DNA from 2 places in the Paenibacillus sp. NPDC057886 genome. Region 2 is predicted to be linked to the other one. Evidence: riboswitches for the same ligand, from Rfam matches in the RefSeq annotation. Region 2 holds a riboswitch; the other holds the start of a gene.
The links. A riboswitch is a leader RNA that binds a small molecule or an ion and turns the genes downstream of it on or off. The one in region 2 is predicted to bind ZMP and ZTP.
Positions count from the first base shown of each region.

Region 1: linked by a shared signal. The riboswitch ahead of ACFVQB_RS05790 (bifunctional 5,10-methylenetetrahydrofolate dehydrogenase/5,10-methenyltetrahydrofolate cyclohydrolase) and the one ahead of ACFVQB_RS07825 (TIGR01440 family protein) in region 2 are both predicted to bind ZMP and ZTP.

Region 1 is NZ_JBHVMZ010000001.1:1,310,578-1,314,791, forward strand. Features, by position in the region: gene ACFVQB_RS05780 (undecaprenyl-diphosphate phosphatase) at 1-263, opposite strand, end outside; gene ACFVQB_RS05785 (DUF817 domain-containing protein) at 280-1,077, opposite strand; gene ACFVQB_RS05790 (bifunctional 5,10-methylenetetrahydrofolate dehydrogenase/5,10-methenyltetrahydrofolate cyclohydrolase) at 1,212-2,063, opposite strand; ZMP/ZTP riboswitch at 2,115-2,196, opposite strand; gene ACFVQB_RS05795 (MarR family transcriptional regulator) at 2,378-2,860, shown strand; gene ACFVQB_RS05800 (nitroreductase family protein) at 2,872-3,456, shown strand; gene ACFVQB_RS05805 (nitroreductase family protein) at 3,474-3,959, shown strand; gene ACFVQB_RS05810 (MFS transporter) at 4,128-4,214, opposite strand, start outside.
Region 2 is NZ_JBHVMZ010000002.1:137,763-141,976, reverse strand. Features, by position in the region: gene ACFVQB_RS07835 (manganese efflux pump MntP) at 173-733, shown strand; gene ACFVQB_RS07830 (low molecular weight protein arginine phosphatase) at 856-1,428, shown strand; ZMP/ZTP riboswitch at 1,544-1,625, shown strand; gene ACFVQB_RS07825 (TIGR01440 family protein) at 1,765-2,358, shown strand; gene ACFVQB_RS07820 (serine hydroxymethyltransferase) at 2,592-3,839, shown strand.

The sequences.
Region 1 (4,214 bases), on a different contig from region 2:
TCTGCTCTGTACTCCGCATTGCGAGAGACTAGGAATCGCCAGCCTCCTACAATAAGTTTTTTGATATCTTCCCGAAAGATAAACATAATGGCAATCAGGGAGGCTGTGTTCGTCAAAATTTCAAAGGATAATCCGTTCTGCTTCATGCCAAGCAATCGTTGAACAATAATCAAATGTCCGCTCGATGAAACCGGAATAGGCTCTGTAGCCCCTTGTACGATACCTAATAACACATATTTCAACCACAAAATAACGTCTTCCATTGTATCCTCCTACTCATTATTTTCGATTGGCTTTGACATATTTCAGTTGGGCCACAATGATGACACTAATAATCACCAAAAGGAACCACGAACTGATCTTGCTAAAACTGACCAGTTGCCAGGAGTCATGCTGGTCAGGGTATTTCCAGCCGTTAAAAAAAGTAGCTATATTTTCAGCGGTCCAGATGAAAAAACCTACGATGATAAAAGCGAGCGTTAACGGCATTCGATAGGTAGTTAAACGTACCCGATAGATAATCCATGTTTTTCGAAAAACAATAAATACAAGAGCGGTCAACCACCACCGAAAATCGGGAATAAAATGATGTGTGAAAAAGTTGATATAGATGGCTCCTCCTAACAGAACAGAAGATGCAAACCCTGGCCAGCCCGTCATGTCCATACGCAATCTGCGCCATATTTGACACATAAAGCTTGCTACACTTGCATACATAAATCCGCTATAAAGGGGAACACCCAAGAGCTTGGTATACCCAGGCTCAGGGTATGACCAGGAGCCCATCCAGACCTTATACATCTCCAGTACTAACCCAATCACGTGAAATATACAGATGACTTTGATTTCATCACGTGTTTCCAATCCGCTGCGGTACATCAGGTACTGCACTGCTAATAAAATAAGCAAAATGGCATCATAGCGATAAAGAAAGGGTATCTGAATTACGCTAGAGAGGGCCAACGTTCCAAAGATCGCCACAGGAAAAATGCAGCTCATCGCCTGATGATAACCAAAATGCAGCAGCTGTACTAGAGGTTTCAAGTTATGTTTATCTCCTTCCCAAGCCTTGTTCATAATAATATAGATATGATCCATTTGTAAAAAGAGAAAAAAAGCTATATATATTTTCTTATTTTCAATTAGAGCGTATTCAAAGACAAACAAGGCCCCTCGTTACTGGAGGGACCTTGTTTTTTTGGCTAATTCATTTATACATTTTCAGATTGCTTGTAGGCAGATTTAATCGTATGTTCGATGAGCGTCGCGATCGTTACTGGACCAACGCCGCCCGGTACAGGTGTAATTGCTGAAGAAGGGACAAAGCAAGCTTCATAGTCCACATCTCCGACATTGCCTTTGTTATAACCTGCATCAATAACGACAGCACCGGGTTTAATCCAGTCTCCTTTAACAAAGAGCGGTTTGCCCACGGCTGCAATAATGATATCGCCAAGCTTCACGATTTCCTCCAGATTCACGGTTTTGGAGTGGCAAGTCGTCACCGTTGCATTCCGGTTTAGCAGCATGGCTGAGACAGGTTTGCCCAGAATTGGACTTCTTCCGATGACAACCGCATGTTTGCCCTCGATTTGAATATTGTAGAAATCCAGAATACGCATAATAGCCTGTGGTGTACAGGAGGGGAATTCAGCTTCTCCAAAAGCATTAAGTGCAAAACCGAGGGTCGTTACACCGTCCACGTCTTTCTCGATGCTAATGGCATCAAAAGCTGCTCTTTCATCGATATGATTCGGAACAGGGTGTTGAAGCAAAATACCGTGTACGGAAGGGTCATCATTTAGCTTGTTAATTTCTTGAATCAATTCATCCGTGGTGGTATCCGCAGAAAGAACGACCTTAATGGATTGCACGCCTAAGCGAGCACAAGCATTTCCTTTCATACGCACATAGGTCGCTGAAGAAGGATCATCTCCGACGAGGATTGTAGCAAGACAAGGCTGAATGCCTTTTTCCTTAAGAATGGCAACCTTCGAGGCCATGTCTTCCTTCATAAAATCCGCTACCGTTTGTCCATTCAAGATCAGTTTGTCAGTACTCATTTTCACATCGCCCTTTCAACATAAAAAAGAGGCAAGGAAATAAATATTCCTTACCTCTGCCCAGGCGTACGGCTTATTACAAAACCATATGCTCCCTCACGGTTCACCGTGTTCGCCAGTTACATATGATCGTTTAAATTGTTTAGTTTGATAGTACTTGAAAAAGAAGAATTGTTCAATAGTTAATGGATTTGATAACTGTTCTCACTTGTGCTATATTGTTAACTAGTAAACTATTTTAGATTAAATTAGTGAACAAGATTGATAAATTAAGGTTTTTTATTGTTTATTAGTAAATAAGGAGTGATAGAAGATTGGATTCAATAGATCGAACAAAACAGTTACTGTATGACCAATTTATCCGATTTTTACATGTATATGAGAATCACAAGGATACGGAAATTGAACATTTTCTAAGTATCGCCCAGCGGGAAAGCATGGACAAAATCCCTCAGCATTTGACCGCGGTTCATATGATAGAGTGCATTGGCAAGCATGAGCCTATTAACAACACAGGTATTGCCGACGCGATGAATTTGTCCAAAGCAAGCATTACCAAGATCGGCAACAAACTGCTGGAGGAAGGGTTCGTCAAACGTACGAAAATGAATGACAACAAGAAGGAGAGCTATTTCCGGTTGTCACCGCAAGGCAAAAAGATCTTTGAACTGCATGAACGTCTGCATGTACTTGTGGCTGAACGGTTCTATCGTTCTTTGGACAAATATTCGGAACCGGAGCTGAAAATAATACATCAATTTCTTCAAGACAGCAGCATGGATATGGAATCCAGATAAACTGAAGGAGAGTGAAACACTTGAGTCTGGCAGAATTGATCAGGGAACGCAGAAGTATTCGTAAATGCAATTCTACACCGGTGGGACAGGAGTTGGTTGTTGAATTGCTGCACAAGGCCACACGGCTTCAACCATCTGTTGAAGCTGGCTCATGGCGTGTTGTTTATGCCGGAACTCCCGAAGCTCGCAAACGGTTGGTGGACTGCATGCTGGAACAGATGTCGCAAAGCAAACTCGGCAAGCTGATTCCGGGAAAACTGCTGGATGTGTTTAAAAAGAGGTTTACAGATATTCCTGCTCACGTCATTGTTATGTCGACTGTAGGACCGGATCGTCTGACCAATGACCGTAATTATGCGGCTGCCTGCGGGATGATTCAAAGCTTCCAACTGCTGGGCTGGGAACAAGGGTTAGGAATGCTGTGGGATACAGAGTCCATGATTCAGAATGAAGGCTTTTTCAAAGGAATTGGACTGCGTGAGGATGAAAGATTTGTTGGCGTTCTTCATATAGGATACTACGACAAAGCGCCAAGAAGCCGGAAAAGAACACCAGCTGAGCAGAAGTGGAAAGTATTGCAGGCTCAGACTACGTAGAAGGGGAGGCTCTAAAAATGAAATTGTTCGATCTGGTAGGCGAAATAGACAGTCCGAAAGATTTTTCGAATCGAATGGTATCGCAGCAGCTAATCCTTGAATTGCTCAATCACGCCGTGTGGGCGCCAAATGATGGACTTCGTGAGCCGTGGCGATTTATTTTTGCCGATAACCGTAATGGGAAACTCATGCAGGGATTGCAGGAGCACGCTCCAGCCTATCTTCTGGTCTTGGTGAAGGAAGAGGCGGATCATCATAAGCGGGAAGAGGATTTTGCAGCCGTCTGCTGTCTAATCCAAAATTTTCGTTTGCTTGCCCATGAACAGGGCCTGGGTGTGCGCAGCACGTTGCATGGCTGGATGTACGACCGGAGCCGTACTGAAACGTTTGGCGTGTTAGGCAACGAGCGGATTGCTGCGGTTCTGGAATTGGGATATGATGCTGGACAGCATGAAGGAAAAGCTGAGATAGCTGAACCTCAGCTTCAGTTCGAACTGTTGTAGCGGGGAATATATAGGGAAGAGAATTGATATGAATGAGGAACGACAATGCCTTGATCAGGATTGTCGTTCTTTTTTATGCGGTGTGTATCCGGTTTGCAGATTAAAAGTCAGCTAAAGCGGATACACACAACTAATCCAGAGATTCACTTCTTTTAAAAAATGATGTTCCTATAATGTGTTAGTTACCTTGTTATGAGAATTAAATTGTGTTCTATTCTGTAAAGTAGATAAATCACCATCTAGATTTTTCAGATT
Region 2 (4,214 bases):
TTTTTCCATAATATTGCCATAAAAAGTTTCCTCTGACACCCGCCCTTAAGCCAAGACCAGCAATTCTCTTACACTTTGAATACCAAGATTGCAAAAAGTCTTCTCAGGTCATGTTTATGATCTTGTCCGCATATGGTGTACAAGAACCTTTACGTGACTTGGGGGTATGGGGATGTGGGATGTGTCTGCCCATGTAGGGCAGTTGGTAACCATTTTGATTATGGCCGTCGCTCTCGGACTCGACGCGTTCTCACTTGGAATCGGGATTGGCATGAAGGGTATTCGTCTGAGAGACGTATTGCGAATCAGTACCGTAACGGCCCTGTTACACATCATCATGCCGCTCATCGGCATGTATACAGGCAAGTACGTCAGTTCCCTGCTTGGTGACATTACGACGTATGCAGCTGGGGGTTTGCTGGTCCTGCTCGGCGCCCATATGATATTGAACGCTTTCCGGGAGGGAGACACCAAACTGGTGGATCATCGATCTCTGCTCGGTGTGACTCTGTTCTCACTGAGTGTCAGTGTGGATTCATTTTCCGTTGGAGTCTCTCTCGGCATGTTCAGCAGTGATTTGGTATTAACGGTGCTGGCTTTTGGCGTATGCGGTGGATTGATGTCCGTCATGGGTCTGCTGTTGGGACGACGTGTGAGCCAGAACATGGGGGATTACGGGGAAGCGGCCGGCGGAGCGATCTTGCTCGCCTTTGGACTTTTGTTTATATTTTAAAAAACAACGTAACCATGATTACAGCCTGGTGCAGTCTTCAATATATAGTTATGAGGTTCATTGATCAGATGGAGCTTCAAACATGATTCGACAACATTTGCAAAATGGGGAGGCTAACCATAATGAAACATATTTTGTTTGTATGTACAGGGAATACATGTCGCAGCCCCATGGCAGAGGGACTTTTACGTAAACTGGCGTCTGAGCGGGGCATTCAGGTGGATGTTCGTTCCGCGGGTGTAGCCGCAACTACGGGCATGCCGATTTCCCGTCATGCGGAGGCCGTACTAAGGGATCACAACGTTGAGGGACCACCTCATTCGACGCTCCTTAGCTCAAACCTGGTCGGTTGGGCCGATCTGATTCTCACGTTGACACGCAGTCATAAACAACATGTCATGCAGGTTTTTCCTGACTCGGTACACAAGACGTATACCTTGAAAGAGTATGTGGAAAATGACGAGCAAGTCCTGAATGATCTTCAGGAGCTGGACAGCCTGTTTGCCACATTGGAGATGAAACGTGCGCTAGGTCAGGAAATTTTGGCATCTGAACGTGAGCGGGCGATCGAGATCAGACAACGCATTCCGAGCTTTGATATTTCGGACCCGTTTGGCGGCAGTCGTGACGATTACAACATAGCTGCGGCAGAGATTCGGACCGCGCTCGACAGACTTTTGGACAAGTTGGATTAATTTAATTCGTTTTATCATTCGCAGCTGCCGTTGGATTTCCATATAAAAACGGACACGGGATGTAAATTACCCGTTGATTTTAAACGCAGGTTGTTTTATGATGAAGGGGAAAACAGGGATCCGGTGTAACTGGCGACGAAGTGGGCACAACCACAATGGAGCACCGGAACAAACGGCCGGTCGCCTGGGCAAAAGAGCAATTCTGCGTTACCCGCAGACTGCTCTTTTTTTCGTCTTTCATCTGATTATTCGCTATAATAGTACCTGAAATGCCATGCAAGAATACCACGGGCAGCCAAGAGGAAGCCGGGCATGATTTTATCGGGAGGCGATAGGATGACTATTGAGTTAGATTCGGAACAACCCGGATTGCATGAACAGACCGCATCCATTCTGCGTGAACTGGCGCTTGCCGGACAGCTTGGACCTGGACAGATCGTTGTGATCGGGACAAGTACAAGTGAAGTCGCAGGCAAACGGATTGGTACAAGCGGTGCGGTTGAAGTGGCGCAGCAGCTTCTTGCGGGTATACGCGAGGTGCAGCAGGAGTCCGGTTTTGATGTTGCATTCCAATGCTGTGAGCACCTGAACCGTGCACTGGTTATGGAGCGTTCACTGCTTACACGTCTTGGATTGACTGAAGTTGGTGCAGTACCCGTGCCCAAAGCAGGTGGTTCCATGGCATCCGCAGCGTATCGCTCGCTGACTGATCCATGCCTGGCTGAACATGTGCAGGCCCATGCGGGACTGGATATTGGGGAGACGATGATTGGCATGCACTTGCGGCATGTGGCAGTACCTTTCCGAACAGCACTCCGCTACATCGGTGATGCCCGTGTAACTACAGCATTGACCCGTCCGAAGTTGATTGGCGGCGAGCGTGCAGTGTATCGTATGGAAGAACAACCAGATTCAACATTTTGTGACTGATATCTTCAACCTGTATAAAGCCAAATTAGACTTTACACGAAAACGGAGAGTGCAACACCAATCTGAAGAAGCAAAGCGTTCGCCTTTATCCCTGGATTTTCCCCTTATTATAAGGGAGTTCAGAAAAATCCAGGGATAACAGCGATCGGAAGATGGTGATGCAATCGAAGTCAGGAGTGTAACCACTGTAGTTTCGCTTTATAACTTCACTTATACCTGGGAGGAATTTAATCATGGAACAATTGCGCAAGAATGACCCGGCAGTACTGGAAGCGATGAATCTTGAACTGAAACGTCAACAAAACAACATTGAGCTGATCGCATCCGAGAACATCGTAAGCGAAGCGGTTATTGAGGCAATGGGATCTGTACTTACTAACAAGTACGCTGAAGGATATCCAGGCAAACGTTACTACGGTGGTTGTGAGCATGTTGATATCGTAGAAGATATCGCGCGTGATCGTGCCAAAGAATTGTTTGGAGCAGAACATGTGAATGTTCAGCCTCACTCCGGTGCACAAGCGAATATGGCAGTATACCTTGCGGCTCTGAAACCAGGTGATACTGTGCTTGGTATGAACCTTGCGCATGGCGGACACCTCACACATGGTAGCCCGGTTAATGCTTCCGGATTGCTGTACAATTTCGTGGCTTACGGTGTACAAGAAGATACATTCCTGATTGATTATGATGAAGTGCGCAAAGCGGCATTTAAACATCGTCCTCGTATGATCGTTGCAGGTGCAAGTGCATATCCGCGTATCATTGATTTTGAAAAGCTTGCTTCCATTGCTAATGATGTAGGTGCTTTGTTCATGGTGGATATGGCTCACATTGCAGGACTGGTAGCTGCAGGCTTGCATCCAAGCCCGGTTCCACATGCGCATTTCGTAACGACAACAACTCACAAAACGCTGCGTGGACCTCGTGGTGGTATGATTCTGTGCCGCAAAGCTTGGGCAGCAGCGATTGATAAAGCGGTATTCCCGGGTTCCCAAGGTGGACCTCTGATGCACGTCATTGCTTCCAAAGCAGTAGCATTCGGTGAAGCACTGCAACCTTCGTTCAAAACGTATGCACAAAACGTGGTGAAAAATGCACAAGTATTGGCTGAAACGCTGATTGTTGAAGGATTGAACATCGTATCCGGCGGTACAGACAACCACTTGATGCTGATCGACACACGCAGCGTGAATATCACAGGTAAGGAAGCCGAGCATGTACTTGATTCCATCGGCATTACCGTGAACAAAAATGCAATTCCGTTTGACCCAACTAGCCCGTTTGTAACGAGCGGTATCCGTATCGGTACACCTGCAGCTACTTCCCGTGGTATGAACGAAGAAGCTATGGTGGCTATTGGTAAGATTATTGCCAAAACATTGAAAAACCCTAAAGATACAGCTAAATTGGACGAAGCCCGTGCTGAAGTAACGGCGCTTACCGATCAATTCCCACTGTACACAGATCTTAAATACTAAAAAAGATTGCTCTTGGTGTTTGTATTTGAGATGTTCTTATGTAAATACTCAGACGGAGCAAACTGAAAGAACCTGAAGAAGCGAAGCGCTCGCCTTTATCCCCTTATTTCAACCAATTCAATAAATGAATCAAAGAAATCAGGGGATAACAGCGATCGGAAGATCATTCTGTTTGCGGAGCATCATTGTGTTTACATGTATTTCATCAACTCAACTTACATAACAGCGAGAGCAAAAAGGACCGGAAGACTCATTTTTCCGGTCCTATTTTTATAGGATTCGGTTTTCTGTAATGATTAAGTGCCCTTTGATGGTGTAATTCGGAGTAGGTGATGATATAATATACAGGATTTATCGGGCCTATGAATGATGATT